Pelorhabdus rhamnosifermentans: one gene and its partner. Each later gene encodes a partner of the first gene's protein in a complex. Links are inferred from orthologs where the notes say so. Each region holds a gene or a part of one and is shown on either strand. Other genes may lie near its edges.

What was found.
Region 2: the proteins of fliM (region 1) and Ga0466249_RS14190 are in contact, whole or in part, in a crystal structure (PDB 1F4V), measured with the Escherichia coli proteins. The link is inferred for Pelorhabdus rhamnosifermentans from one-to-one orthologs.

The regions. Positions count from the first base shown.
Region 1 is NZ_JAHGVE010000012.1:117,468-133,175, reverse strand. Bases 12,685-15,487 are described here. They hold fliM (flagellar motor switch protein FliM), read left to right. Parts: upstream 12,685-13,488; coding sequence 13,489-14,487; downstream 14,488-15,487. Other genes in these bases: fliY (flagellar motor switch phosphatase FliY), read left to right, coding at 14,480-15,487; Ga0466249_RS15180 (flagellar basal body-associated FliL family protein), read left to right, coding at 12,970-13,449; Ga0466249_RS15185 (flagellar FlbD family protein), read left to right, coding at 12,685-12,719. In the rest of the region: GTP-sensing pleiotropic transcriptional regulator CodY, read left to right, coding at 1-155; flagellar basal body rod protein FlgB, read left to right, coding at 427-837; flagellar basal body rod protein FlgC, read left to right, coding at 842-1,282; flagellar hook-basal body complex protein FliE, read left to right, coding at 1,349-1,603; flagellar basal-body MS-ring/collar protein FliF, read left to right, coding at 1,634-3,175; flagellar motor switch protein FliG, read left to right, coding at 3,203-4,213; Ga0466249_RS15230 (FliH/SctL family protein), read left to right, coding at 4,206-4,970; flagellar protein export ATPase FliI, read left to right, coding at 4,967-6,280; flagellar export protein FliJ, read left to right, coding at 6,299-6,742; Ga0466249_RS15215 (lytic transglycosylase domain-containing protein), read left to right, coding at 6,760-7,332; Ga0466249_RS15210 (MotE family protein), read left to right, coding at 7,396-8,100; Ga0466249_RS15205 (flagellar hook-length control protein FliK), read left to right, coding at 8,128-9,726; Ga0466249_RS15200 (flagellar hook capping FlgD N-terminal domain-containing protein), read left to right, coding at 9,742-10,338; Ga0466249_RS15195 (TIGR02530 family flagellar biosynthesis protein), read left to right, coding at 10,356-10,745; Ga0466249_RS15190 (flagellar hook protein FlgE), read left to right, coding at 10,833-12,461; more of Ga0466249_RS15185, read left to right, coding at 12,522-12,684; and 2 more genes. UniProt on the Escherichia coli protein: FliM is one of three proteins (FliG, FliN, FliM) that forms the rotor-mounted switch complex (C ring), located at the base of the basal body.
Region 2 is NZ_JAHGVE010000011.1:46,416-62,236, forward strand. Bases 1-2,916 are described here. They hold Ga0466249_RS14190 (response regulator), read left to right. Parts: upstream 1-1,230; coding sequence 1,231-1,602; downstream 1,603-2,916. Other genes in these bases: cheB (chemotaxis-specific protein-glutamate methyltransferase CheB), read left to right, coding at 1-364; Ga0466249_RS14185 (CheR family methyltransferase), read left to right, coding at 377-1,234; Ga0466249_RS14195 (chemotaxis protein CheX), read left to right, coding at 1,607-2,077; Ga0466249_RS14200 (2-hydroxyacyl-CoA dehydratase), read left to right, coding at 2,274-2,916. In the rest of the region: more of Ga0466249_RS14200, read left to right, coding at 2,917-6,506; Ga0466249_RS14205 (thiamine diphosphokinase), read left to right, coding at 6,609-7,343; energy-coupled thiamine transporter ThiT, read left to right, coding at 7,585-8,205; Ga0466249_RS14215 (3-hydroxyacyl-ACP dehydratase FabZ family protein), read right to left, coding at 8,206-8,640; Ga0466249_RS14220 (AMP-binding protein), read right to left, coding at 8,655-9,971; Ga0466249_RS14225 (thiolase family protein), read right to left, coding at 9,976-11,130; Ga0466249_RS14230 (biotin transporter BioY), read right to left, coding at 11,127-11,678; Ga0466249_RS14235 (ABC transporter ATP-binding protein/permease), read left to right, coding at 11,913-13,634; Ga0466249_RS14240 (diguanylate cyclase), read left to right, coding at 14,032-15,579; Ga0466249_RS14245 (hypothetical protein), read right to left, coding at 15,653-15,821. UniProt on the Escherichia coli protein: Involved in the transmission of sensory signals from the chemoreceptors to the flagellar motors.

The DNA of each region.
Region 1 (15,708 bases):
ATCGTGTTGGTATTACTCGTTCCCTCATTGTCAATGCCTTAAGGAAGTTTGAGAGCGCTGGCGTGATTGAGTCAAAGTCGCTTGGTATGAAGGGGACGTATATTAAGGTATTAAATGATCGTTTGCTTGATGAGCTTAAAAAACTTAGAAAGTAATCTTTATTAAAATTGTTAAGACAATAAACGTTAGTTAAAAAAACAGCTAATATTAACATAAAACAAGGTGAAACCATTCAACTTGAGCGGTGGTTACCTTGTTTTTTTGTCGCTTTTTGTCAACTTTAAAGTCTTATATCTAATCAAAAAGTCCCTACTTTGCCAATTTACAATAAGTTTATAAAATTTAAAAGGAATTTGCAAAATTTATGTAGAATTCTAGGACAAAGTAAAGGATAACATAAAAATTATGTTCAATAGGAGGGGTACTGTGCTAGATTCCATTTTGTCTTCGGCACCTGCTAATATTTTAGAAAAAGCACTATCATCTTCTGCGTTACGACAACAAGTAATTAGTAATAATATAGCCAATGTCAATACGCCTGGTTTTAAAAGAAGCACAGTCTCTTTTGAGGACAAACTTCAGCAGGCAATGAATCAGACTCAATTGCCTCTCGTTCGGACTCATCAAAATCACTTGGCTGCGGAAAAATTTGAGGGTAGTATGGAGCCTTCTGTTGTCGTGGATAATACAACTTCCATGCGTGTAGATGGAAACAATGTAGACATTGATAAGGAAATGGCAAGTTTAGCGAAAAATAGTATTTATTATTCAGCGGTGGCACAACAAATGAATAAATATTACGGAATATTGAAATCAGCAATTAGAGAAGGGAAGTAAAAGCATGGCGATGTTTGGTGCAATTGATTCGGCAGCTTCGGGACTTACGGCTGAAAGGCTTCGAATGGATGTTATTTCTAACAATATTGCAAATGCAAATACAACAAGAACAGTGGAAGGCGGTCCCTATCGGCGTGAATTGGTTGTTTTTGAGCCACGTTCTGCTGAAAACAGTTTTGCTAATGTTTTGTCTAGCCAAATGGGGCAAGGACAAGAACAGGGAGTACGTGTGACAGGTATTACGAAAGACACTTCTCCTTTGCGTAGAGTTTATGATCCTAGCCATCCAGATGCCGATGCCACTGGTTATGTGGCAATGCCGAACGTGAACGTAGTAACTGAAATGGTTGATATGATTACAGCCAGCCGTTCTTATGAAGCCAATGTGACTGTCATTAATTCGGCAAAGGCTATGGCAGCAAAGGCTTTAGATATTGGCAAATAGGAGGAAGAATAAATGTCAGTTGATGTAATTAGCTCGGCAGCAGTTAAGCCAGTAGCTGCTCAATCTATGAAGGCACCTTCTTCGAGTAAGTCTGAGACAGGTGTTACATTTGGACAACTTCTGTCAAATGCTTTGGGTGATGTGAATAAGTTACAACTTGATGCCAATCAGGCTTCAGTTAATCTTGCTACAGGAAAAGTTCAGGATATTTCGGAAGCCGTAATTGCTACTGAAAAAGCTTCTATGGCATTACAGTTAACAATGCAGGTTCGCAATAAAGTGATTGATGCTTATCAAGAAATTATGCGGATGCAAGTTTAATATTTTCTCGGAGTGGAAAGGTTGGAGACGATGGCTGAATTGAAGGAACAGTCTCTGCGCTTGTGGCACAGTATCGGTAAGAAAGAAAAGTACATTATTATTGGATCTGCGGTGCTCGTTTTTGCTATCATTTTAACATGGAGCTTTTGGTGGGGCAGCAGGCCGGATAATGTACCTTTGTTTACTGGTCTCGATGTGAAGGATGCAGGCGAGGTGGCGGCAAAGTTAAAAGAAGCAAAGATTCCTTATGAGATTGGCAATAATGGAACATCTATTATGGTTTCCTCGAAGGATGTTTATAAGATCCGTCTTGACTTGGCTGCGCAAGGTTTGCCACGTGGGAATAAGGGATTTGAAATTTTTGACCAAAATAAATTTGGTACAACAGAATTTCAAAATAAAATCTACTATTTGCAGGCAATTCAAGGTGAATTAACAAAAACAATTGAACAGATGGCTGAAGTTGAAAAAGCACGTGTACATATTGTGTTACCAGAAGATAGTTTGTACAAGAAAAATGAGAAGCCGGCAACAGCATCAATTATGCTGAAATTAAGGCCGTCGGCGCAATTAAATCCTGGTCAAGTAAAAGGAATTGTCAATTTAGTTTCACACAGTATTCAGGGCTTAAAACCGGAAAATATTACGATTTTAGACGATAACGCTCATGTGTTAAATGATCCTTCAGATGATGGAAATTCTAATGGAATTTCTTTATCTCAGTTGGATATGACAAAAAAAGTTCAAGATGATTTACAAAAAAATCTGCAGTCGATGTTAGAACAAGTTCTTGGTGCAGGAAAAGTGGCGTCAAGGGTGAATGTAGAACTGAACTTCGATCAGCGTACAGTCGATAAAAATACGTTTGAACCTGTTGTGGATGATAAAGGCATTGTTCGCAGCTCTCAAGATACCAACGAGACCTATAGTGGAACATCGGGCCAGCCGGGTGGAATTCCTGGTACGGCAAGTAATGTTCCCGGCTATGTAGCGACTAACAATAATAATAGTCAATCAAATTATGCGAAAAAAGAAGCCGTTCGTAACTATGAAATTAATGAGACAAAGGAAAAAACCGTGGCAGCGCCTGGTTCCATTAAGCGACTGACTGTCGCTGTGCTTGTTGATGGAACTGTCACGAATGTTCAGCAAGATAGTATTATGCGAATTGTTGCCTCGGCAACTGGATTGAATCCGCAGCGTGGTGATGTCATTTCTGTTGAAAATGTTCCCTTTAATACGGAACTATCCGATAAAAAAAGGCAAGAAGAAGCCGATCTTGCCGCGCAACAACGTAATATGTGGATATTAGGGGCTGCGATAGTATTAGCAGTTGGCGCGGGAATATTCTTCTGGTTACGGGCAAGGGCGCGTCGTCGTCAAGCTGAACAAGAATTAGAAGCACTTGAAATGGAATCAACAGCTACTTTAGCTGGAGATGAACCGGAGGAACGAGAGCTTACAAAAGAAGAAATGACTCGCCAGAAAGAACGCGAAGCCATAGAAAAATTTGCAAAATCTCAGCCGGAAGATGTTGCTCAGCTTTTAAAAACTTGGCTAATTGATGAATAACGACTGCGCTGTAACGGAGGTAGATAAATGTATCAGTCAAATGAGTTGACAGGGAAGCAGAAGGCAGCCATTCTCTTAATTTCGTTAGGACCAGATCTTTCAGCTCAAATTTTCAAACATCTTCGCGAAGATGAAATTGAAAAGTTGACCTTGGAAATTGCCAATCAACGCAAAATTTCGCCTGAAATGAAAGAATTAGTTATTAGCGAATTTCATGAAATGTGTTTGGCGAAGGAATATTTGGCTGCTGGGGGCTTGGATTATGCTAAGGAAATTTTAGAAAAAGCACTTGGTTCAGAAAAAGCGGTAACAATTATTAATCGGTTGACATCAAGTTTGCAGATTCGTCCCTTCGATTTTGCACGTAAAACAGATCCTTCACAGTTATTGAATTTTATTCAAAATGAGCATCCTCAGACAATTGCTTTAATTATGGCCTATTTACAACCGGAGCAATCGGCAGCGATTATTTCGGCTTTGCCGGCCGATCGTCAGGTTGATGTTGCTAAAAGAATTGCTGTCATGGATCGTACTTCGCCTGATGTTATTAAGGATGTTGAAAGAATTTTAGAAAGAAAACTGTCTTCGCTTGTAACACAGGACTTTACTGCTGCTGGTGGAGTTGATTCAATTGTGGAAGTCTTAAATCGTGTAGACCGTACAACTGAGCGGACGATTATTGAAAATCTTGAAATACAAAATCCGGAACTTGCCGAGGAAATCAAAAAACGTATGTTTGTCTTCGAAGATATTGTGTTGCTTGATGATCGCTCGTTGCAACTTGTATTGCGTGAAATTGAGTCGAAAGACCTTGGTTTGGCTCTGAAGGCATCTTCAACTGAAGTAGCAGATAAAGTTTATAAGAATATGTCGAAAAGAGCTTCGGAAATGCTGCGTGATGAGATCGAATATATGGGGCCTGTACGCATCCGTGATGTTGAAGAAGCACAACAAAAAGTGGTTAATGTCATTAGGCGTCTCGAAGATTCGGGTGAAATTATTGTTTCACGTGGTAAAGGAGACGAAGTCATTGTATAGAGTTCTTAAATCTACTTCGCTACGTAATACGCCTGTTGTTATTGCAACAGTTCCACCTGTTATTCATTATGAAACAGACTCATCACCTTCTGTAGAAGCGATTCAGCAGGCAGAGCTTGAATGTCAATTGAAAAAAGCGCAAGCAGAATGTGATGCAATTCTTGCTGATGCTCATCATAAGGCAGAAGAAATTCTTGCTCAGACAGCAGTAGAAAGTCAAAATTTAAAATCTGAGGCAATGGAAAAGGGACGTCAAGAAGGGTATGACGCGGGATTTGCGTCAGGCTTAGAAGCAGGTAAGGAGCAGGTTCGTCAGGATATGAGTGATGAACTCAGTCGTTCGGCGCAGCAGGCATCTCAGCTTTTGGCACACGCTCAGCAAGACGGTCATGACATGATTTTAAATGCAAAGCAACAAATTTTAGAGCTTGCTGTCGAAGTGGCACGTAAAATTTTAGCGAATGAAATTGAAGAAAATTCGGCGGTTGTGTTATCCATGGTTCGTGCGGCTTTAGAAAAAGTTCGTGATCAACAAGAAGTGAATGTTCGTGTTCATTCGGTCGATTATGAATTCATTATGAAATCTCGTCATGACTTACAAGCACTGATTGGTCGGGAACAGCCTATTTTAGTACAAGCAGATAATTCAGTTCCGCAAGGCAATTGTTTGATTGACACTACAAGCGGTACAGTAGATGCGCGTATTGATACGCAATTGGATTCGATACGTAAAGCATTACAAGAAGTGTCGGCATGACAAGTTTTGTAGTAAGTCCTTATCTAAAAGCAGTACAAGATGTACAGGCTATGAAACTGACTGGGCGAATAACGCAAATTATTGGTTTAGTTATTGAAGCGCAGGGACCTGCTGTTAATTTAGGTGAACTTTGCTATATTACATCGCGTGATCAATCTGTTTCAATACCAGCTGAAGTTGTTGGTTTTCGTGAAAAGCGTGTGCTTCTTATGCCAATTGGTGAAATGCAGGGGATTGGACCTGGTTGTGAGGTAATTGCAGCCAATCGTATGTTGACTATTGGTGTTGGATCAAGTTTACTTGGCCGAATTGTTGATGGTCTTGGTCGGCCGATTGACAATAAGGGGGCACTCAATTGTCATACTTTTTATCCCATACAGGCGACGCCCCCTTCTCCTCTTACACGTGAGCGCATTAGTGAAAAAATGGCTGTGGGAGTGCGTGCTATTGACTCGCTCTTAACACTTGGCCGCGGGCAAAGGGTTGGCATTATGGCGGGCAGTGGCGTTGGAAAAAGTACCCTGTTAGGTATGATTGCCCGTAACACGGAAGCAGATATTAATGTCATTGCTTTAATCGGAGAACGTGGACGTGAGGTGCGGGAATTTATTGAACGCGATTTAGGAGAAGAAGGTTTGCGTCGTTCTGTAGTTGTTGTGGCTACTTCTGATCAACCGGCCTTGGTGCGTGTGAAGGGAGCCATGACAGCGACGACCATTGCTGAATATTTTCGTGACCAAGGCAAGCATGTCATGCTCATGATGGATTCTGTCACGCGTTTTGCCATGGGGCAAAGGGAAGTAGGCTTAACCATTGGCGAGCCACCCGCAACCCGTGGTTATACACCTTCGGTATTTGCTATGCTTCCTAAGCTTTTAGAACGTTCAGGGACAGGGACTACAGGATCTATTACAGGAATTTATACCGTTCTTGTCGATGGTGATGATATGAATGAGCCAATTGCTGACTCTGTACGTAGTATCCTTGATGGTCATATCGTTTTATCGCGCAATATAGCGGCGAAAAACCATTATCCAGCCATTGATATACTTGCAAGTGTCAGTCGTGTTATGTTGGAAATTGTTGACTCCGATCACTTGAAAGCAGCCCAAAAAGTACGTTCCATTTTAGCTACTTACAAAGAAGCCGAAGATTTGATTAATATTGGGGCTTATGTGAAGGGAAGCAATGATGAAATTGATTTAGCTATTCAATATATTAGTGCTGTAAGAAAGTTTTTACAACAAGATGTTTATGAACAAACTTCCATAGCAGAAACAATTGCTTTATTAAAAGAAGTGGTTTCATAGGAAATAAGGTGATAGAGAGTGAAGCGCTTTCAGTTTAATCTCGAAGCTTTAGTGAATGTTCGCCACATGCATGAAGAACAAGCGCAAATGCATTTTTCTCGGTCCATACAATTGCTTAATGCTGCGAAAAGTCAGCTCGAAGCATTGTTGAATTTAACTGAAATAACGCGTAAGGAATGGCAACAAGTGCTTGGCGAAAAGAAAACGATTGATGATTTTACTCTCTATTCTTCTTATATAAAAAAGCTTACCATGCAGAGTGAACAGCAACAACTTGAGGTAATAAAAGCGGAAAAGTTTCATCAAGAATGCCTGATTGCTTATCAGGAAGCACGCAAGAAACGGAAAATAGTCGAACGTTTGAAAGAAAAAAAACGCCAACAATATTTTCATGATGTATTAGCAGAAGAACAGAAATTTCTTGATGAAATTGCCACACAACGATATCATCGCAAGATGTAAATTAGGAGATGACAGGTGTGAATGAGGTTGGTAGTCTAAATCGCGTTTTTAGTCGGATAGAGGCAATTGAAAATCGCTTTGGTCAGACACCCAATGCTGCTTCGTTAGCACTACAGACACAAAGAAAAGGCGATTTCTCCTCCATTCTTTCAGCAGTGCAACCGCAACATACGTCAGGTCCTACAGCGAGCAATTCTAGCAGTACCAGTTCAAGTGATATTATCAAAATGATTCAGTTGGCTGCAAAAAAAAATGGTGTAGATCCGAAACTTGCTCAGGCTATTGCGCGAGCAGAATCAGATTACTCACCAAGTGCAGTGTCTTCAGCTGGTGCGGTGGGAGTTATGCAGCTTATGCCTGAAACAGCAGCAAGTTTAGGTGTCCGTGATATTCAGGATCCCCGCCAAAATATTGATGGGGGCGTGCAATATTTAAAGCAAATGCTTACTACGTTTAACGGAGATGTTTCCATGGCTGTAGCCGCTTATAATGCGGGGCCTCAGGCAGTTAAAAATTATAACGGTGTGCCGCCTTATTCGGAAACACAAGCTTACGTGCAAAAAGTTTTATCTTATTATAGAAATTCATGATGACTCTATTATAAGATTAGAAATATTTGATTCTTGACGTCGCAGGGAAAGTGGGCAGTTTAGATGGCAGAAAAAAATACCAAGGCCACTCCAAAAAGAATAACGAACCAGAAGCCAATACCAGCTAGTGTGGAACAAACAGCACTACCGAAAAAAAGAGGGAAATTTTTTAAAATCATATTCATTTTGGTTATTTTGATTATTTTACTTGGGCTAGGTTTTGCTGTTGGCATCTATCTTAAGCTGATTGATGTCCAAAAATCCGCCGAAGATATGAATTTACAAGATAAGCCCTTCATCGGAAAGTTTTTTCAAAAGCCTAAGACCAATTTTGATCCCGTCGACTTAAATCCTGCACAAAGTGTTACACCTTCACCAGGAAATAGCTTAACCACACAGCAAGGTTCTATGCCAGGAACTTTACAAAGTGCAACGCCAGGGACTGTGCCTGGTCAGCTAGGGGCAGGACAACAAGGTGGAGTCATGCCTGATGGTTCAGTAGGGACTACGAATCCTACTGATTTGGCCAAGCTAGCAAAGCAAAAGCAGGCGCAGGAAACAAAGAAAATTTCTAAATTGGCTAGACTTTATGGAAATATGAAACCAGCGGAAGCTGTTCCTATTTTAACGCAGTTAGATGATGCTACTGTTGTGGCTGTTCTAAACAAGATGGAAGAAGATCAGGCGGCGCAAATTTTGGCTCAGTTTGATCCCGCAAAAGCTGCACAAATTAGTCAGGCTATGCTTGCAGCTGCGGTGATTCAATAAATAGATAAACAGAAAGGAGGTGAGAAAATGCCAACGATGATATTGAGCAATATGATGTTGTCTACTCCAAAAACGCTGTCTAATTCTGCTACTAACCAAGTAAGGACAGATAGTCAACAATCGAAAAGCAAAGGTTTTGCCAGTATATTGTCAGATTCAGTAAAAAATACTCAAAGTAATAATTCTTCGGTTAATCCGAATGATTCAACTGATGCGGATAGTAAGAATTCATCAAGTACTGTTGCAGCTAAAAAAGATGATTCACCTGCTAATTCTGATAATACCGATGCAAAAGATGTAAAAGATGTAAAAGATGTAAAAGATGTAAAAGATGTAAAAGATGTAAAAGATGTAAAAAATGCAAAAGATGCAAAAGATGCAAAAGATGCAAAAGATGCAAAAGATACGGCAAATACTGCGATTGTGGATCCGAATATCCTCCTTACAATGTTATTACAAATGAATAATAGTGTACCGACTCAGGTAACTGGACAAACAGGAGTATCTGTTGGGCAACAAGGCGAACAAACCACAAGTAATAAGAATGCAAAGGTTGCTTTGATGCAGCTACTGTCGCAAATTAAAGATTCAACTACCCTGACAAATGATCTTGTGTCCTCACTCAATTCGTTAGGAAAGGGTACGATTACTAGCGAGCAGCTTACTCAAGCAATTGCTGCGCTTACAGAAAAATTGCAAGCAGAGACAACGGGAGTAGCTACCACATCCAAAGTTGAAGGTTCTCAATCATCCGTGCCAGCTGTGCAAGAAAATTCAGTTTCTCCTATGACTACTACTACGACTGCTACTACTACTGCACAAGAGTTATCACAGAATCCGAATGCCTTGTTTACGGCTCTCAAAGGGGCTTTACCTGGCAAATTTGTGATTGATCATCAGGGCGGCTTGCGCAGTACTCAAAATGGAGTAAAAACTGACGGTAATGTGAAAGATTCGGCATCTGGGATCTCGGATGTAGATGAGGGGCTTGCTGATAGTCATTTGTTTACAACGGTTTCAACGCAGCAAAAAGGTGATGAACTCCAATTTGGAGCGAATGGTTTGTCACAGTCATCTCATCAAGGTCAGTCGACTACTTTGTTAGATACAACAGGTGGGAATTTTGCTCAAGCTTTAAGTATGGAACAAACCCGTTCAGGTGCTCAGGGTGTTACAGAGACTGCTTCACAAACTACGGGTGTTAAGGATACCTATCAAGTAGTGCAGCAAATCGTGGATCAAGCGAAACTAGTCACACGTGCTCAAAATACGGAAATGGTTATTCAACTGAAACCGGAACATTTAGGTGAACTTACATTAAAGGTGACTGTGGAACAGGGATTAGTGAATGCAACGTTCCATTCGAGTAACAGTGATGTGCGTGCAGCCATTGAAGCTTCTTTGCCGCAGTTAAAGCAAGAGTTAGCCAATACGGGATTGAAAGTGGATAATGTGGGCGTTTATACCAGTCTCGATCAGTCCATGTCCAATCAGCAACAGGGTTCTCAGCAACAGCGTCAGTTGAAATTTACCAATAAGAATAATGTGGTTAATTTTGATGATGTTTCGCAAATAGTTGATGATAATGAATTAACAAGTGAAGATGGCGTGGATTACCGAATTTAAAAGGAGTGAATAGTTATGTCAAGCGCAGTGGGTGCAACTCAAGCTACAAGTCCAGATACATCGCAACAAGCTGCAAGTACTAAATCAAAATCTACTCTAGGAAAAGATGATTTCTTGAAATTGCTGATGGTACAGATGCAATATCAGGATCCATTAAAGCCAATGGATAACACGGCATTCGTTGCCCAAATGGCTCAGTTTTCCAGCTTGGAGCAAATGCAGAATGTGGCCAATTCCTCGCGTATGACGCAAGCAACAGGGTACATTGGTAAAGCCATTGTTTGGACCGATTCGACGGGAGCATCACAGTCAGGTGCGGTAAGTGCTGTCAATGTAGTAAATGGGGAGCCTCAGTTAGTTGTCGGAAATTCTACAGTAGATTTGGATAAAGTCACAGCAGTCGGAGGTTCTAGTTCTGAAACTGCTTCAGCATCATCAGCGATAGCTAGTCTGGCTCTTAGTCTGATAGGCAAAAATATTACTTGGAAAGATTCCTCGGGTAATTCCCAGAGCGGTGTTGTAACTTCCGCCACGTTTGAGAATGATGTTCCGCAGCTATATGTTGGTACGACAGAAGTTGATTTCAGTAGTGTTTCGAAAGTCGGAAATTAACGAGAGGATGATAAGCCGTGGCGGATCAGCGTATTTATTCCGCTCAGCCAGTCTTTCCACTTGCGCCAACAAAATTATCCTCGACTCAGCACGCTTCCCTTGATTCAGGAAAGTCCAATGTTTTTGGAAATATTCTGAATGGACAAATTGCAGGAGTTAAATTTTCACAGCATGCCCTTGCTAGGTTGCAGAGCCGCCAGATTCAATTAAGTACGGCAGACTTACATAAGCTGAATACAGCGGTGGAAAAGGCTGAGCAAAAGGGAGCGAAGGAATCATTGCTGTTATTGAATAATATGGCCTTTGTTGTGAGTGTAAAAAATAAAACAGTCATTACAGCGATGGATGGAGCAAGTATGAAGGAAAATGTTTTTACGAATATCGATAGTGCCATGATTTTAGAGTAAGCTGGACCTTTTCAGGAGGCTTATATACGCTGTTGATTGATGGATGCAGCGTATTCCACAATAAATTAAATTAGGAGGCTATAGATTATGACTCGTTCTATGTATTCTGGTGTTTCAGGTCTGAAGAATATGCAAACAGCCATTGATGTTATTGGTAACAATATTGCTAACGTTAATACAGTGGGATATAAGGCCAACAGTACTAATTTTCAGGATATTTTAAGCCAAACCATTCAAGGGGCATCGTCACCGCAAGGAAATATGGGGGGAACCAATCCTATGCAAGTCGGTCTCGGTATGTCTGTTGCTACTATTGGTACCAATTTTACCGATGGCAATCTTCAATCGACAGGGAAATCAGGCGATCTTGCTATTTCAGGTGGTGGTTTTTTCATTATATCTGATGGCAACAATCAATTGTATACACGTGCTGGTGGTTTTACAATCGATTCAAAAGGCAATTATGTAGCACCAGGTGGGTATAAACTCATGGGATGGTCTGGTGTGGATGCAGACGGCAATGTGAATACAAGCGGCGACGTGAAGCCGATCCAGCTTCCGCTGGGATCAACGATGGCTGCATCTGCCAGTACGAGTGTGACTGCTGCGAATAATTTACAAGCTGATGCGGCAGTCGGAACGTCGACTTCGACTAAGTCAACGATAGTGGATACACTCGGTGTTCAGCATGACCTTACAACTACTTTTTATAAAGTCGACGATAATAAATGGCTGTCTTATGTTTCAACAAGTGATCCAACTGTTGGCGGTGCATTGCCAACCGGTGCTTGGCAGGAAATTGATTTCAGTCCTGAGGGCGTTTATACCGGTACCAAGCAAATCAATATTAATTCAGCAACGACTACGACACCGATTGCCATTCCTAATTTGAAGCTTGATAGCGATGCCTCATCCAAACACACGCAGAATTATGTTGCCATTGTGAACGGTAAGCCGCATACTTACCAATTGGCTGTTACTGCTGATGCTACGACACCAAACAAATGGAGCTATACGTTAAATGAGCCAGGTGTGTCTGGAACAACGCCTGTGACAGGTACTATAACTTGTCTTCCTGCTTTTGCAGGCTATACGATTACTCCAGCGTTAACTATTGGTACGCCTGCGATAACTTTAACGCCTACAGCTGGTGGAGAAACTGCACCGGCATCAGCCGCATTTACCGCAGCAGGTAGTCTCACCACTGCTCCTGGTTATACGACAACAACTTCAGTCCCCTTCTCAACATCATTTGTTGGCGGGGCCAACGCGGTGTCAGTGACACTAGATTATAGCAAACTGACGCAATATGGCGCGACGACTTCAACCGTTCAGGCGACAGGTGACGGTTACACGGCAGGAAGTCTTAAAACGGAATCCCTCGATGCAACAGGTACTATTGTGGGTGTTTATAGCAATGGTCAAAGACGCAATTTGGCTCAAGTGGCTTTAGCGGCTTTTAATAATCCGGAAGGTCTTACTCATGAGGGCAGTACAAACTATTCGATATCAAATAACTCGGGACAGCCGCAAATTGGAACAGCCAAATCTGGCTCACGTGGCGCTTTGTCAGGCGGCAATTTGGAAATGTCGAATGTGGACTTAGCCAAAGAATTTAGTGATATGATTGTAACTGAAAGAGGTTATCAAGCGAATTCTAAAATTATTACAACATCTGATGAAATGTTGCAGGATTTAAATAATCTTAAACGGTAAGAAAAATGAATAATGTGGGGGAGATTTTCCCCCCCAACATTTTAACAGGGGGGTTAATGAATGATAAAATTATCGAGGCTTAAAAGTAATGGCACAGAAATTATTTTGAATGCCGAACTGATTGAGACGATTGAACAAACACCGGATACAGTGATTACACTGACAAATGGCAAAAAAATTCTTGTTGAAGAAAGTATGGATGAAGTCGTACGTAAAGCCATGGATTATCGGCGGGCTATTTTTAGAAATTTACGGTAACAATTATTGAAAATGAAGAATAATAAACTGGAATGTTTGAACATTCCAGTTATATATCAAAGTTATGCGTGTTAGCTTAAAAAAGGACACTTTAACGAAAGGATTGGCGATTTCGCGGGGAATTCCTGCTAAATTGTAGAAATATGTAAGTGCTTTTTAGTCAGTAAATAGAAAAAAATGGCGATAATAAATGAAAAAAGTTTTTTGCGCCTTTTGAATATATATGAAGCAGGTCTAAGGGGGTGTAACAATGGCTGAAGGAGAGAAAAAGTTTTCTCTTGTGACGATTATAGGTATTGTTGTTGTAGGATTACTGTTGGCAGGGGGTGTTTCTTATTTTATAGCGACGAAAATTGTTGCTGAGCGAGTGTCGACTAATGATAAAAAAGCAGGGGAAGTCCATGAGCCTGGTGAATTTATTAAATTAGGTGACGCCAAAGAGGGTCTTATTGTAAACATGGGAGGCGTAGGTGGACGGTATCTAAAAATCGGTATTATTTTAGAAATGAAGCCGGACAAGAAAGCGGCGCCAAAAGATGGAAAAAATTTATCACCTGATGAGATAAAAGTGACTGATACTGTTGTTTATGTATTACGCTCGCAGAAAATTGAAGATTTTGATCCAGCTAAACAGGATCAGTTGAAGGAATTAATTAAAAACGAAGTAAATAAAGTTTTTGGTGAAGATCGTGTGTATAATGTCTATATTACGAATCTTGTTTTACAGTAATTTGATAGAAGTAAAATTTAAGCGGAAGGAGGGAGATTAATGGCCGGGGATGTACTCTCACAAGCGGAAATAGATGAATTACTTTCTAATATATCCAGCGGCGCTGTATCTGCTGAAGAAATTCAAAGTGAAGAAAAGCAGAAGAAAGTAAAGATATATGATTTTAAACGTCCTGATAAATTTTCAAAAGATCAGATTCGTACGTTAAATATGATTCATGAAAACTTTGCCCGTCTGTTAAATACTTATCTTTCCGCAAATTTACGGACTATGGTGCATATTGATGTTGCTTCCGTTGATCAGTTAACCTACGAAGAATTTATTCGATCTTTGCCAAGTCCAAGTGTCATTGGAATATTTCAAATGAGTCCGCTTAAGGGCAATGCTATCTTAGAGCTCAATCCGAATATTGTTTTTGCGATTATTGATCGCTTATTTGGCGGAAAAGGAACGCCGATGACAAAATCGCGTGCTTTGACAGATATTGAAGAAGCTATTGTAACAAGAGTCATCAATAAAGCGCTGGAATGTATTCAAGATGCCTGGAAGCAGGTAGTGTCCATTGATCCTCACATGGATGTGATTGAAACAAATCCACAATTCACCCAAATTGTTCCACCGAATGATATGGTTGTCATTATTACTTTGCAGGCGAAAATTGGTGATGCTGAGGGATTGCTTAATCTTTGTATTCCTTATTTAGTTCTTGAACCGATTATGTCAAAGTTGACGACAACTTTTTGGGTAGCTTCTGCTGTAGCCAAGAAGGAATCAAATGAAGGCGCTGACTTTTTGCAAAAGAAACTTGTCAAAGCTTTGGTGCCTATTACGGCTGAACTTGGCAGAATAACAATTACTGTTGCTGAAATGCTTGGCTTAGCTGTGGGTGATGTTCTTCAATTGGAGACAAAAGTGGATGATGAGTTAAGCGTACTTATTGGATATCAGGAAAAATTCAAATGTAAGCCAGGTATGAATGGCAAGAAAATGGCTGTGCAAATAACGAAAATTATGAAAGGAGATGATGAAGATGAGTGATGGTTTTCTTTCTCAAGAAGAAATTGATGCCTTGCTTAAAGGGGAATCAAGTTCATCTCCTGCTGCGTCGGAAGACAAGGTAGAGTTATCTACGATGGAAGAGGATGCATTAGGTGAGATTGGAAATATCTCTATGGGGAGTGCGGCAACTACTTTATCGATACTTTTAGGTAAGACAGTGTCGATTACAACACCGCGTGTTTCCATTTCTACATTAAATGAAATTAAAGAACAGTATCCCTTGCCTTATGTAGTTATCGAAGTGAGTTATACTCATGGGTTGGTTGGGACGAATATTTTAGCCATGCGAGAACAAGATGCGTTAATCATTGCTGATTTAATGATGGGAGGCGATGGTTCTAACCCCCCAACTGAATTGAGTGAATTATACAGTAGTGCAGTTACAGAAGCAATGAACCAAATGATGGGTGCGACAGCAACCTCTATTTCGACGATGTTTAAAAAGAAAATTGATATTTCACCGCCGACTAGCACACGCGTTGATTTTGCGACAGATTCACAAATAACTGATATGGCAGCAGGTTCTGAGCCGATTGTTAGAGTGTCTTTTCGGATGGAAGTAGAAAATCTGATTGATAGTGAAATTATGCAACTGGTTTCAGTTGATGTTGCCAAAGAGATGGTGGGGAATTTAATGGAAGCTATGCAAAAAGCAGAGGCACCGGCAGCTTCGCCAGCATCAGTGCCAAGTCCGGCTCCTGTAGCAGCCCAAAGTACGGGACAAGCTGCGAGTTATGCAGCACCGAATATGACGCAGCTAAAACCGTCGCAACCAGCACCGAATGTTGTCGTACAGCCTGCTCAATTTGCACCTCTTACTCCTGGCGGAGTACCAATTAGTGATACAAATATAAATTTAATTATGGACGTGCCCCTACAGGTTACTGTAGAATTAGGTAGAACCCGCAAATTAATCCGCGAAATTTTGGATTTGTCAGCAGGCTCAGTCATTGAATTAGATAAGTTAGCAGGGGAACCTGTTGATATCCTTGTTAATGGGAAGCTTATCGCGAAAGGTGAAGTGGTAGTTATTGATGAAAATTTTGGCGTTCGTGTGACAGATATTCTAAGTCCCCTCGAACGGGCTACCAACCTACAGTAAATTGAAAATAGAATGAATAGGGGAGATTTGTGAATGGCAACGCGAGTATTAATCGTAGATGATGCGGCTTTTATGCGCATGATGATTAAAGACATTTT
Region 2 (15,821 bases), on another replicon or contig:
TATTGCTCCTGGCGGTCAACACATGACAGTTAAAAAAAGTGCGAGTGGTCAAAAAATAATTCACTTGGCGAAGGATAAGTTTGTAAATGGTGTTTGTCCGGCAGCTGATGTTTTATTTCACTCCATTGCAGAAGTGTATAGCGGGAAAAAAGTCCTCGCGTTGATTCTTACGGGTATGGGACGGGATGGTAAACAGGGCGTAATGGCTATGAAGCAAACTTGTGACTGCTACTGTATGACGCAAAGTGAGCGCAGTAGTGTTGTATATGGTATGCCAGGCAGTATTGCTGTTGCTGGATTATCGGATGAAAGCGTTGATTTAAAGCAAATACCGCATAGGTTAAGGCAGATTTTGTTAGCATAGGGTGGATGATGAATGAATACGAGCTTGTCTTCACAAGAATTTCAATTATTTCAACGCTATATTGAAGAACAGTGCGGGATTCGTATTTTGAATGAGAAAGCCTATCTCATTGAAAGTCGGTTATCAAAGTTTTTAATTCAATTTGGGTTAGATAGTTTTGAAGAACTCTATTGGCTACTTAGTCAACAATCACAAAAAAATTTAGCGGAAAAAATTATTGATGCCATGACAACAAATGAAACATTATGGTTTAGAGAACAGACGCCATGGAAAATCATGGAGCAAAAACTATTACCCGAATATATTCAGGCCCTTAGACAAGAAAGTTGTGACAAAATTCGCATATGGAGTGCTGCTTGTGCGAGTGGACAGGAGCCGTATTCTATTGCGATGTGCCTGGACCACTACTTAGTAGAGCATCATATTCAAGATATTACATTAGATCATTTTGAAATCTTGGCTACGGATATTTCTCATACAGTATTGCGTATGGCTAAGATGGGGAAATACGACAATATTTCTATGGCACGGGGATTAAGTAAAGAATATCGTGACAGGTATTTTGAGCAGAAAGGTAGAATTTGGACATTAGATAAGCACATTAAAGAACGTGTTCAATTCAAACAGTTTAATTTGCAAGAGAGCTTTTTGTTCTTAGGAAAATTCGATCTAATATTTTTTCGTTATGTAGCTATTTATTTTTCAGATTTGTTCCGAACAGAAGTTGTTCATAAAATTACTGCGGCTTTAAAGGATAAAGGCGTGCTGATTTGGGGCAATTCAGAGGTGTTTTTAAATTATCAGGATGACTATGAAGCCGAGAACTACGACAGTGCTAATTTTTATCGACTAAGGAGTGGAGATGCATGAAAATATTATCCGTTGATGACTCGGCCATTATCCGGAAGATTATTCGTAGCGGCGTGGAATTGTTAGATTTTGAATTATTGGAAGCGGCAGATGGTATGGAAGCTTTGAAAATATTAGCACAGTCAAAAGACGTTGGATTGATTTTATTAGATTGGAATATGCCTGGTATGGATGGTATGGATTTTTTACTGAAAGTAAAAAATAGTGAGTCATTCCCGGATATACCCATTATGATGGTGACTACAGAGAGTGAAAAGGAAAATATTATTAAAGCTATTCAAGCAGGGGCGATCAATTATCTTGTGAAACCGTTTACGATTGAGGAGTTAATGAAAAAAGTACTGGAGTGTGTTGAGGAAGGGGCGTAATTTTTTGCAGCAAGATCGAAAGTTTTTACAGCAATGTTTGTCACAGGCTGTTATTGATGTATTCGCTACAATGGCTGGTCTGGATATGTGTGAAACGAAAGAACGAACTCAAGCTTGTAGACAAGGGCAAAATGAACTTACTGGCATTATGATGATTTTAAGCGGTAGAAATGCCGTGTTGTCTATTACGATGGACAAGAAAGATGCCCAAACAATTATTTCGTTTATGACGGGAACGGTTCTTGAAGAATTAGTTGATTCGGAATTGTATGATGGTGTTGCCGAGTTAATCAACATGATTGCCGGACGTTTCAAGGCATCGTTGATTGATACGGACTATCATTTTTCTATTACGCCACCATTTACTATTGTTGGGAAAAAACATTTTATTGTCTATAAACAGACGATGTTTCAAATTACGATGCATTTTCAAGCTGATGAGACTCCCATTCATTTAAATTTGACTTATTTGTAAAAAAGATACATTCTATTGAGGCTCAATATGCAGTCAGTGCTGCTTGTTGAGCGTCTTTTTCTTCAACGACGTAGAAAGGTATTTTTCAGATTTATGTGGAATATTTTCTTTAAGGAAGATGTTATATTGTACTTGTTTCGCAATTTTAATGACTAACTATTTATTTTGGTAATCCATTTAGGAGATGAGTATGAAAATGAATAGAGTGCTGCGTGTTGGGATTGATATTGGTTCAACTACAATCAAAATGGTTATTCTTGATGAACAGAATAGTATTGTTTTTCAGCAGTATTTACGGCACTTTTCGAATATCACGACGACTCTTCAGGAAATGGTTGCCAAAGCACAAGGAATGCTGAAACAGAAAATGTTATCCGTTATGTTTACAGGTTCGGCAGGCATTGGCATATCGAAATCGCTGGAGTTGCCTTTTGTACAAGAGGTCATTGCTTGTACGAAGGCAGTTAGGCATATTATACCTAATACGGATACGGTGATTGAGCTTGGTGGGGAAGATGCGAAGATCACTTATTTTGGCAGTACTGTAGAACAGCGTATGAATGGTGTATGCGCAGGGGGGACAGGTGCATTTATTGATCACATGGCTGCTTTGCTTCATACGGATCCGGCCGGCCTCAATGGATTAGCCAAGCAATATCATACGCTTTATCCGATTGCATCGCGGTGTGGCGTATTTGCCAAGACGGATGTGCAGGCACTTATGAATGATGGAGTGCCTAAGGCGGATATTGCGGCATCTATTTTACAAGCTGTCGTCAATCAGACCATTAGTAGTTTGGCTCAGGGACGGCCGATTAGTGGAAAAGTGGCTTTTTTGGGCGGTCCTTTATATTTTTTATCGGAACTGCGTAAACGATTTATTGAAACATTGAATTTAAAGAAAGACCAAGTCATTAGTCCCGAAAGTTCTCCTTATTTTGTGGCCATTGGTGCGGCACTTATTTCGCAAAGCGAACCTTTTTCTTATGAATGTTTATATGAACGGACGCCGAAAATGGTTCATTTAAGTGCAGATAATCAGGAAAAGCTTGAGCCGCTTTTTACGAGTGACGAGGAATATCAATTGTTTAAGGAACGCCATGCTCAAGATGCTGTGTTAAGAGAAAAAATAGCTGATTATTCAGGTAATGCTTATTTGGGAATAGACGCCGGTTCAACAACAACGAAGCTTGCTCTTATTAGTGATGAGGGAAAATTATTATATTCCTACTATGGTAGTAATCAGGGCAAGCCGCTGGACACAGTGATTTTAGCGCTGAAAGAGTTATATAGCCATTTACATGATCAGATTCGAATTGTTAATTCCACTGTTACAGGATATGGTGAGCAGTTTATTAAAGCAGCATTGCAAGTGGATATTGGTGAAGTGGAAACTGTTGCTCATTTTAAAGCTGCGAATTCTTTTTTGCCTGGTGTTACATTTGTTCTCGATATTGGGGGGCAAGATATGAAAAGCTTTTTTGTTCGTAGTGGGATTATTGATTCCATTATGCTCAATGAAGCATGTTCATCTGGTTGTGGTTCTTTTATCGAAAATTTCGCCCAATCCATGAAAATGGATGTAAAAGAGTTTGCTCTTTTAGGTCTTAAATCACAGCAGCCCGTTGATCTTGGTACGCGCTGCACTGTATTTATGAATTCTAAGGTGAAGCAGGCCCAAAAAGAAGGGGCTCAGGTTAGTGATATTTCAGCAGGTATTTCCCTATCTGTTGTAAAAAATGCCTTGTTTAAGGTTATTCGGCTAAAAGATGTTGATCAATTAGGTGATAAAATTGTTGTTCAAGGCGGAACTTTTTACAATGATGCCGTGCTGCGTGCGTTAGAGAAGATTCTTGGCAAGAATGTTGTTCGACCAGATATTTCCGGGATTATGGGGGCCTATGGTGCGGCCCTTATTGCCAAAGAGCGGTGCTATGAAGGACAGTGCTCTACTTTGTTGCAAGCGGAGGAGCTGAAGAACTTTTCGTCAGATACGACAATGCACCGTTGTTCCTTCTGTGGAAATCATTGTCTGATTACGACGCAGCTGTTTTCAAACGGCCAGAAATATTCTGCAGGCAACCGTTGTGAACGAGGAGTGGGCAAAGAAAAGGCTGGTTCTGGCATTCCTAATATTTATGAGTACAAATATAAACGTCTTTTTCAATATGTACCTCTGGCGGCTTCTGTAGCAAAACGGGGAACGATCGGGTTACCACGCGTATTGAACATGTATGAAGACTATCCATTTTGGTTTACCTTTTTTACAACATTAGGTTATCGCGTCGTTTTGTCGGGACGGTCATCGCATAAATTATATGAAATGGGCATGGAAACCATCCCTTCAGAGTCAATTTGTTATCCTGCCAAACTTGTTCATGGTCATATGGCTGATTTAGTCCAACGAGGCATCAAAAAAATATTTTATCCTTGCATTCCTTATAATATTCAGGAGGACAAAGAAGCTGACGACTATTATAATTGTCCTATTGTGACCTCTTATCCGGAAAATATTCAGGCTAATATGGATGTTTTTCATCATGACAATCTGGTGTTTTATCATCCTTTTTTACCGCTTGACAATGAAAAACGGCTGGTTAAAAGGCTGGTTCATGAACTGGCAGCTGAAAATCTTGTGAAGAAAGATATCATTGAAGCTGTGAAAAAAGCTTATGACGAACTTGAACATTACAAAGACGATGTGAGACGAAAAGGCGAAGAAATTCTTTCTTTGATGTCTCAAACGAATCAGAAGGGAATTGTTTTGGCAGGACGGCCTTATCATGTGGATCCAGAGATTAATCACGGTTTGCCTGAATTGATTCAGTCATACGGATTGGCTATTCTGTCAGAAGATTCTATTTGGCATTTAGCTGTAACAGAAAGGCCGCTACGTGTTGTAGACCAATGGACATATCATTCCCGTCTCTACCGTGCAGCCAATTTTGTTGTACACCAGCCCAACTTGGAGCTAATACAGCTTAATTCCTTTGGTTGCGGTCTTGATGCTGTCGCAATGGATCAAGTCAAAGAAATACTTGAAGCACATGATAAAATTCACACAGTCGTCAAGCTTGATGAAATTAATAACTTGGGTGCCGCAAGAATTAGGATCCGGTCGCTTATTGCTGCATTAAACGAGCGAAATAAGAGTTCGGTAGTGCCTCATAACAGGCATTATCGGTATAATAAAGCTGTTTTTACGGCGGACATGAAGAAAAGACATACTATTTTGGCGCCGCAAATGTCTCCGATACATTTTCAGTTTTTTGAGGCTGCATTTAAACAGGCAGGCTATAATCTCGTTATTGTGGCCATGCCTGACAAAGAAGCGGTGGATGAAGGCTTAAAATTTGTGCACAATGATGTGTGTTATCCGGCGATTATCGTTGTGGGGCAATTGCTTAAAGCCCTAAAATCGGGCGAATTCAATCTAGACAATACATCCATCATGCTGTCGCAGACCGGTGGCGGATGTCGTGCTACCAATTATGTTGCGATTATGCAAAAAGCTTTAACTGATGCAGGTATGCCGCAGGTACCCGTTATTTCTCTAGGGGGGGAAAATTCGCCTGGCTTTTCTTTATCAATTTCACTCTTGAAACATTTAGTTATAGGACTTATTTATGGCGATTTGCTTATGCGCGTTCTCTACCGCGTACGGCCTTATGAGAAACAGTCCGGTGCGGCGAATGCCCTGTATGCAAAGTGGGTGGCAAAATGTCAACAGGATCTTTTAAATGGTACAAAACAAGAGTTTAAAAATAACATTTATGGTATTGTAAAAGATTTTGATGGTTTGCCTATTGATGAGCAGCTTATTAAACCGCGCGTCGGCATAGTCGGGGAAATTTTGGTCAAATATCACCCCGGAGCCAACAATCATCTTGTTGATTTGTTAGAAGGCGAAGGGGCGGAAGCAGTTGTATTGGACTTGATGGACTTTTTTTTGTATTGTGCCTATGATAGAAAAGTAAAATATGATCTGTTGTCTGGAACTTTTGTGAATCGAGTCAAGGGAAGTTTATTCATCAAAGCCATTGAATTTTATCGGAAAGAGCTTAAAAAAGCGCTGCTTTTGAGTCAACGTTTTGCTCCCCCTCTTGCAATCGGCCAAATTGCTGGACTTGCGGCTCCGCATTTATCACTCGCAAATCTAACAGGTGAAGGCTGGCTCTTAACAGGCGAGATGGTGGAACTGATTGAGCGTGGTATTCATAATATCATTTGTTTACAGCCCTTTGCTTGTCTTCCTAATCATATTACAGGCAAAGGGATGATTAGAGAAATACGCCGCTCCTATCCCGATGTCAACATTGTTCCGATTGATTACGATCCAGGGGCAAGTGAGGTAAATCAGCTGAATCGCATCAAACTGATGATGGCAGTTGCCAGGGAAAAAGTTCAACAAGACCTTCGGATAATCTAGAGAAGTCTAATTTATGCTGAGCGTCATTATTTTGTAGAAAATTTTGTTTTTGACTAAGCGAATAGTAAAGCTTGTATAGTAAGCAAAACGGGAGATATTGGAATGGGACATAGTTTAACATTACCGCAGGCAAAGTGTTCTTTTGGCAAGGCATTATTTCAGCATCACGTGTTGCTTGTTGCAGGCGGAAGGTCGCCACAAAATGAGTGGTTGATTCAAGCGGCTCAGGGAGTTCCGGTATGGTGTGTCGATCAAGGCATTGATTATTGTTACGATAGTGGTATCATTCCAGAGCGGTTAGTTGGTGATGGTGACAGTGCAAGTGAGGCAGGTTGGGCTTGGGGAAAGACACTACAGATCCCTGTTGATGTTTATCCTGTTGAAAAAGATTTCACTGATTTACAGTTGGCTTTGCAAAGAGTAGGTTCTGTGTACAGCCAAGCCATGATTGTTGTAACAGGTGTGTGGGGAGGCCGTTTCGATCATATATTTAGTAATATCTATTCTTTAGTAGGTTGTTGTGATCAAATGGACTGGATTGGCTGTTGTGCCGCAGATGAAAAAGAAGTCCTTATTTTGTTAAAAGGTTGTGATACTTTAGCTATTAAGATGAAAAAACAGGCTGAAGTGATTTCGCTACTGCCTCTTTCGGATTGTTCAGGCGTTTCGATTGATGGCGTTCATTGGCCTTTAAAAGATGTCGTCTTGAAACAAGGTTTCCCCTATGCCATTAGCAACCGCCCAATTGGCTTCAATAGGGATATTACCGTGGCTGTAGAGAACGGTTGGTTAGGTGTTTATTTTTGCTGGAATACGCATGATTTACAGAAGCGATAAGGACTATTTGGAAAAACATAGAAAATGATTGCTGAATTTTGGTTTACAAAGTATAATGGGGACAAATCATATAAGTGCGAAGGGTGCCTATTTGGGCTGAGAAATGGGAGAAATTCCATTAACCTTTCACCTGATCTGGGTAATGCCAGCGTAGGGACGCGAAATATAACTTGTTAAAAACGCATTCCGATGGGAATGCGTTTTTTGTTTATAAATATGAAAATTGAGGAGAGTGAATTTGATGGAAGTTGATTTTTTTAGCCATTTGTCAAAAATTATGGATAATCCTTCAAGTGTTGCCGCTCTTGTGGGAATGCTGATTCTTATTTTGGCATTCTTACGCATAAAGAAACTTGTTTTCAATACGCAAATGATTGTTCACATCGGGATTGCCTTGGCTTTAACCGTTGTTTTACATGCCTTACGTCTTTACCATATGCCGCAAGGAGGAAGTATTACTTTTGGAGCGATGATACCGCTGTTTTTAATTTCGTTTCGTTATGGTCCTATTATGGGTTATTTTGCCGGTTTTATCTATGGTCTACTCAATTTGATACAGGATCCCTATATTTTACATCCTGTGCAGGTCCTCTTTGACTATCCTTTGCCTTATATGGCGTTAGGTTTGGCAGGCTATTTTAAGGACCGTTATTTTATGGGTGTTCTTGTTGGTATTTGTGGCCGGTTTTTTTGCCATTTTGTATCAGGAGTTGTCTTTTTTGCTAGTTATGCACCGCCGAATGTCTCTCCTTATTGGTACTCGTTGACTGCCAATGCCGCTTATTTAGTACCTGAACTAGCCATTTGTCTCATCCTGATGCGTGTTTTACCAGTAAGGAGTTTGCTCATCAGCATGAGATAATTATGATGTTCTGACTATTTCGTTTGGGAGTCTTAAGCATAACCAGGTGGCTTCTAGAATGGCTTTATCTTGATAAAAAGCCACTCCAGTTTGTTTGAGTGCGATTTGGGATATTTTTAAATTTTTTACTGTCATTGTTACTGTTGCATTCGGTTCAATAAAATCGAAAAATCTGACATTTTCTACAGCGGCTAAACCCCATAAGACGTTTTTAAATAAGCCTAAACGGGTGATACCTGCGCCACCGCATTGTACGAGGGATTCCACGAGTAGCATATTTGGTATTATTTTTTGTTTAGAAAAATATTCTTGGTAAAATAGAAAAGTGGAATCATAAGTTTTTATTCCTAAAATTTCTTCTGGCGTTGCCGAAATAATTTTATCGACAAATAAAAACGGGGCTCGTTGGGGAAGAAGTGTCTTTATATCAGTCATAAGGGAGTCTCTTTTCATTGGGCTTTTAAACGTATTCGATCGATTTTTCCGTTACTATTCATTGGTATTTCATCAACAAAGATAATCTGTTGTGGACAGCAAGACGAGAGCATTTTTTGTCGACAATAATCCAAAATGTCGGCTGCTAACAAAGTGGGCTTCTTTTTTACAATCCAGGCACAGACTTTTTGTCCTCGCATGGGATCAGTTATTCCACCTACAACGGCTTCGTCAATTCCCGGACAGCGGCGTAAAATGTTTTCTAGTTGCTCAGGAATGATTTTTATTCCGCCGCTATTGATGATACCGCTTTTTCTTCCCAATAAATATAAGTAACCTTCCTTGTCGATTTTACCTAGATCACCTACAGTAGACTTAGGACTATATTCGGGAGCTAAGTAAGGACTTTCTGCCCAAATCGTGTCTTGCTCAATAGTCAGGGTAACGCCTGGAAAGGCTTTACCGACTGATTCAGGATGACTTAACAGGTCTTTTGTTGCGGAATAGCTGACATGACCCAGTTCACTTGCCCCATAATATTCACAAATATTTGCTTGAGGAAAAGCTTTTACGAGGTTTTGGACGGTTTGTCCATCTATTTTGGCTCCGGCAGTGACGAGCGATGTTATCTGATTAAGGGGCGCGTCGATTACTTTCAATAACAGGCGGTAGTGAGCAGGAACCATAAACATCGCACTGACCTGATGTTGTTTTATTTCTCTCACCCATGTTCGGGGCAGGTGATTGCTGGCCATTACGACGGTACCACCTTCAGCAAGGAGATGAAGGCAAGCATTTAGATTAGCTGTGTACGCCAATGATCCTGCCAAATAGATCGTATCTTTAGGGCTGATATGGAAGACTATACTTTGACTAGGGAAAGCGTTTGTCCAGCTTTGATGGCTTCGCCAGATCAGCCTTGGTGTGCCTGTACTGCCGGAACTTAAGGCTCCCAAGAAGATGTCTTCAGGATAAATATCAGGGAGTGTTGCTGTTTTGTTTTTTGACAATTGAAAATTTTCGTCGATAGCAAGAACAATTTTTTGTTCTTCCATGAGGCTTGTACACACCTCTTGCGATGTTGAGGCGTCTACAAAGATGCAACAGCCACCGGCTTTTACGGTACTTAAGAAATATAGTAACTGCGAGACAGGGTTTATTTGTTTCACCAGGACTTTATCGCCTTTTTGTATTTTTGTTGCTAAGCGTTGAGCGAGAAGATTCACCTTTTGTATGAGTTCTTGGTATGTTAGCCGGGTAGTGCCATGAATCAGACACAGCTTCTGGGCCTGACTTTTTCCAAAATGAGTGATGTTGCTATGAATTAACATGTTTTCAGACCCTTTCAATCAGCGTTGCTGTTCCCATGCCGCCAACAGCACCAATAGCGGCAATGCCGAAATGTCCCTTTGCTTGTTGCAATGCCTTGAGGAGATGGAGGAGGATGATGGCTCCAGAAGCTCCGTAAGGATGACCGTAGGCTAAGGCTCCTCCAAGCCTGTTGGTCTTATTCAGACTAAAGCCGAGTTCTTGACAACAGGCCAGTATTTTCACGGCAAAGGCCTCATTGATTTCGAGGGCGTCCACGGCTGTCAGAGGCAGGTCCACTTTCTTTAATAATTTTCGAATGGCATATACCGGCCCCAAGGGAAATAAATTAGGATCACAGCCGCAGTCAGCTATAGCTGTAATCTGCGCTTGCGGTGTTAAGTGATATTTTTTTATGGCTGCGTGAGAGGCAAACATGAGGACCGCAGCACCATCATGTTTTAGACAAGTATTGCCGGCAGTGATTTTGCCGCTTTCCTTAAAAACAGGTTTCATTCTTTCCAGTAATTTCAAGCTCATGTGGTTTCGGATGCATTCATCAGACTTGATGATTTTGTTTGTTGCCGTGAGTGGTATTATTATATCTTTTAGCAAACCCTGTTCTTGCGTTTGTACCGCTCGTTGATGACTTTCAAGGGCCAATAAATCCATGTCGTGTCTGGAAATAGCCAGTTTTTCGGCCAGGGCTTCCGCCGCTTCTCCTATATCTGGATCGCCGATTAAAGGGGTAGAAAAGGGAGCTCGTTCATAATAAACAGCTTCTCCTTGAAAACGGGGATCATTGGAATTAAACTGTCGTCGAGGCGCCATACTAGTACTTTCGACTCCTCCTGCAATAACAAGCTCGGCAGTACCCGATCGGATTTGGTTTACAGCCAGGTTGATGGCACTGAGTCCTGAGCCACATTGTCCGTCAATTGTGAGAGCGGGAATAGCATAGGGCCAGCCAGCTTCAAGTACAGAGACTCTGGCAATATTGCCGCCAGGGCCCACGACGTTGCCAAGGATGACTTGATCAATAATTTTTGGTGAGATTTCGTAGCGGTGTATGACTTCATTTAGTACGGTGGCAGCTAATTGTTCAGGAAGAAAGTTTTTTAAGAAGCCGCCTGTTTTTCCGATCGGTGTCCTCATGCCGCCAATTAAATAGGCCTGATTCATGATTGCACCGAAGCATTCTGTAGACGTTTATTTATGGCCGTACCAATGATTGTTGCGATACCAACTTTAAGTAAATCGCCGGGGATAAAGGGGAGTGCTCCCACCATCAGTGATCTTTGTAAACCCATGGCTGTTACGAAATTTAACCAGGCTACACCGAGTATATAAACAACGAAAATTCCACCGATTAAATTGGCCATAGCGAGACGACCTGTATTATTATTTGTTCCTTTTAATTTGGCAGTCACAATAGCGCCGATTAAAAAACCGATGAGATATCCGCCGCGGGGTCCGAACAGGACGCCAATCCCGCCTGTTCCACCTGTAAAGACCGGTAAGCCAATGGCTCCCAACAGTAGAAAGGTCATAACACTGAGCGCAGCTTGTCGCATCGTTAAAATACTTGCTGCTAGCATAATGGCTAAATTTTGACCTGTAATGGGGACAGGACTGAAAGGCAGCGGAATGATAATAAATCCCATTGCTGCTGTTGCGGCAGCAAAAATAGCAGCATAAATGAAATCAATTAATTTGTTTTTTGTTGGCATAATGCTCCTCCAAACATCCTGTAAAACTTTGAATAGTTTTGTCTACAATGAATAAGGTTTAACTGAAAAAAGTATAAATCAATGCAAAACGATTGTCAACTTATTTGTATTTTATAGTTAACTAAAGTTGCAATAAAATTATCATCAAAGTCCTACAAGCTTTATCTGGTTTGTAGGACTTTGTTTTGTCATGGATATTGGAGGGGCAAAATATAGAATAAGGAGGTGAATCGGATGAGACGTGGTGTGGTGCTGCGAAAGGGTTGGAAAATGGCCAGTACATATTGGTTCTCTAATGAAAGAGGATCAGCATGGTTACTATTATTAAGTGCTATCGGGCTTAACATGGTATTGGTTTATATAACGGTTGAACTTAATTTATGGCAGGGAAATTTTTATCTTGTTATACAGAATGTTAATCAGGGGGGGTTTAGTGATGCCATCGTCAGGTATGGATTATGGGTATTGTTGCTCATTGTCGTGAAAGGATACCAGATTTATTTTCGCATGCTTCTTCATATTCATTGGCGTCGTTGGCTGACTGATCGTTACTTATCTCAATGGTTGCAGAATAAGACTTATTATCAGCTTCAGTTAACAAGTTCGAATTTTGCGGATAATCCTGATCAGCGCATTAGCGAAGATGTTGATTTATTTGTATCGATTACTCTCAGGCTCACCTTGGATTTATTCAACGATATGATTACGATTTGTTCTTTTCTGGTTATATTATGGAATCTATCCAGTGTTGTTTCATTATCATTCGGTACCTTCAACTTTACTATTTATGGTTATCTCGTATGGACAGCATTGGCTTATGCCATTATAGGTACTTATTGTACCTTTAGATTGGGTCGTCCCCTTGTCAGATTGGATTATGATCAGCAACGTTATGAGGCGGATTTTCGATTTAGTTTGATGCGGATTCGAGAGAACGCAGAAAGTATTGCTTTGTACGATGGTGAATATCAAGAAAAAGAAAATTGTTTGCAACGTTTTAAATATATTTTTGATAATTTTACAAAAATCATCGCAATACGAAAACAATTGATGTGGCTGACGACGGGTTATTCACATATTTCGGTAATTTTCGCTATTGCTATGGCATCGCCTCGATATTTTCGCGGACAGATTCATTTAGGGCAAATGTTTCAGATTATTGATGCCTATAATCATGTTCAAACGGGCTTTTCATTTATTATCGATAGTTTTACCCGGTTGGCACAGTGGCGGGCTGTTATTAATCGGTTGAATAGCTTTCTACTATATATCGACACTGCGCAAATGGAAAAGATGGCTCAAGAAAGGCAGATGTATAACAAGCATAAAGGAAAATTTTCTATTAGGGATGTCAGTATTTCTCAACCTGACGGTCACAACTTAGTTAGCGGGTTAAACTTTCACATAACCTCAGGTGAAAGAATGATCATTACGGGACCATCAGGGTGTGGCAAAAGTACATTATTACGGACTTTTGCTGGTCTGTGGCCTTTTGCAACAGGACGTATCGACATACCTTATGAAGGAAGAATCATGTTTGTTCCCCAAAAACCTTATATGCCTATTGATAAATTGCGCAAAATCTTACTTTATTCTGGCAGCAATCGGCAATTCGAGGATCGAGAGCTTATAGATGCTTTAAAAGACTGTAGGTTAGCACATTTTGCTGATAAATTAGATGAAATCTGTGATTGGGGACAGATTCTTTCACTGGGTGAACAGCAACGAATTGCATTTGCTCGCATACTATTATTAAAACCAGAGTGGCTTTTTTTAGATGAAGCTACGTCGGCATTAGATGAAGCTACTGAAAAGACTGTATATGAAAGAATATCTGAATTTTTGCCTCATACTTCAATTGTGAGTGTAGGACATCGGAAAACAATTTTTCATTATCATAAAAATTGTTTAGTCTTAGATGGGAGAGGGGGGTGGTGTATAAGAATGCTGGAATAAGAGTAGTCTTTAGAAGAGTTTCTATAGGCTGGTAATTGTTGCTATGACCTTGAGTGTTATTTTTGCTATGTGCTTATTAGTGAAAGGTGAGTCGAATTTTCTATATAGGGTATTGTCGATAACGGAAAAAACTTGACTAAATTTGGCATAAGTAATATTATGTAAAAGGAATGTTACAATTTCTAAAATTTTATATTGGCAAACTTACTGAAAAGTAGGGACGCAAAACTATGGGTCTAAAGACGGAGTCTATGATTGCCAAGTTGCTTATTTCGTAATAAATACATTTAGCACCCGCCTATTAGGGGCTATTTTTTTTACATCCCATTTTACTGTATGGATTATGACGATAATTGTACTCCCTTGGCGACCCAGTTGAGGAAGGTATCTATAATGTATGTTTAGAAACGGCACGAGAATTTATTGTGTTTATGTCATTGTTCTTGGTATTTTTATTGGGGCGTTGTTTGCTGTAGTGTCACCTGGTATTTATAAACTGAGTGCAATATTATTGTTTGTGCTATTATTCTTTGGTTATAAGAATAGAAAGAATTCAATTTCTTACGCCTTTGTGGCTGCTGCACTGTTTCTTCATCATTGTTTGTTGGCTAAAATTGTTTTTGATAAAAGTGTTGACGCTGATAGCCTGACTCCTTTTATTATTAATGCTGGATTTTTTTACGCACCGGTGCTTCCTGATCCCATTACACCCGTGCTGGCTGTGCTCACACTTGCATATTATTTCATCAGTTATAATGGTGGCACGATTTCATTGCTTGTAGGGGGGAAAATATTTACGACTTTTCTTATTACCTCACTTGTGAGCGGCGGTGTGTATTTTTTTCGTCAATTGTCTATAGAACGGGAACGATTTTATCAGGCCAATCTTACTGATCCACTTACGGGGTTATATACCTTTACTTATGCTGTCAAAATCGGCCAAGACTTACTTGATCATGGCAATAAGCTGATTGTCATGATTATGAATATCGATAATTTTAAAAATATCAATGATACATATGGCTATTTTATTGGGAATAAAGTATTGATTCAATTTGCCGGATATTTGCGAGACGCAGTGTGTCACGAGGCGGTTGTTGCACGTCTGGGTGGCGATGATTTCATTGTCATGATCAAGCAAGATGATGCTACTACTTTATCTGTTGATGGATTGATTGATAAGTTAAATAAACGAGAATACATTACAGATTCTGATCTGGATTCAGTGCATTTGGCCTTTTCCTATGGCGTAGCCATACAAGATAAAGGGACAGTTGTTGATATTCAAGAACTGATTAATGTGGCGGAAAAAGACATTTATTGCAATAAAACGTCTCAGGGGATTGGGGTAGCTATTTATAATGGAAATGAAATTCTTGATGCGTCTTTTTATGATCTCGTTCATGTACTTGCCCAAAAGGATATGTATACTTATGTCCATTCGTTACATGTTGCTTGCTATGGTGCATCACTTGCTAAATGTTGGGGCCTTAATAAGAAACAAGTGGCGGAAGTCTTTTTGGCAGGATGGCTGCATGATGTGGGAAAAATCGCTATTCCCAATGAAATATTGCGCAAACCAGGTAAATTAACGGAAAAAGAGTACGATTTAATTAAGCGGCATGTTGAATATGGGATGAATATTCTTTTGTCATTTGATGTCAGTGAAGTGGTTCGTCAAGCCGTTATTACTCATCATGAGCGCTATGACGGTTTGGGCTATCCCTACGGGCGGTCTCAACAGGATATTCCATTGGCCGGACGTATTTTGGCTATTGCTGATACCTATTCAGCCATGACAGTGAAGCGGGTTTATCGCAGGAAGCTTTCACAGGCTGAGGGATTAACGGAGTTGAAGCGTCAGGAAGGGCGGCAGTTTGATCCGGAATTAGTGGAAACGTTTATTGATATGTTGACTGAAAAACATTTTCAAGTTCAGACTTAAAAAATCAGCTCATTCGTTTATTAACATTTTTCGTAACCAAGGCTCATCAATATTGGTGAGCCTTGGTTATTTTTTATTCGTACATTAAATAGAGTTGGTAGGCACTGGATAAGAGGGTATAAACAATGGCTAATACAACGCCGATGGTGCCGATGATCGTTCCTTTATGATAAAAACGAGCGTCTTTTTTTGATTTCCCAATTAAGTCAAGGATGATGATGGTGAAAATTAACAGCGCCGAT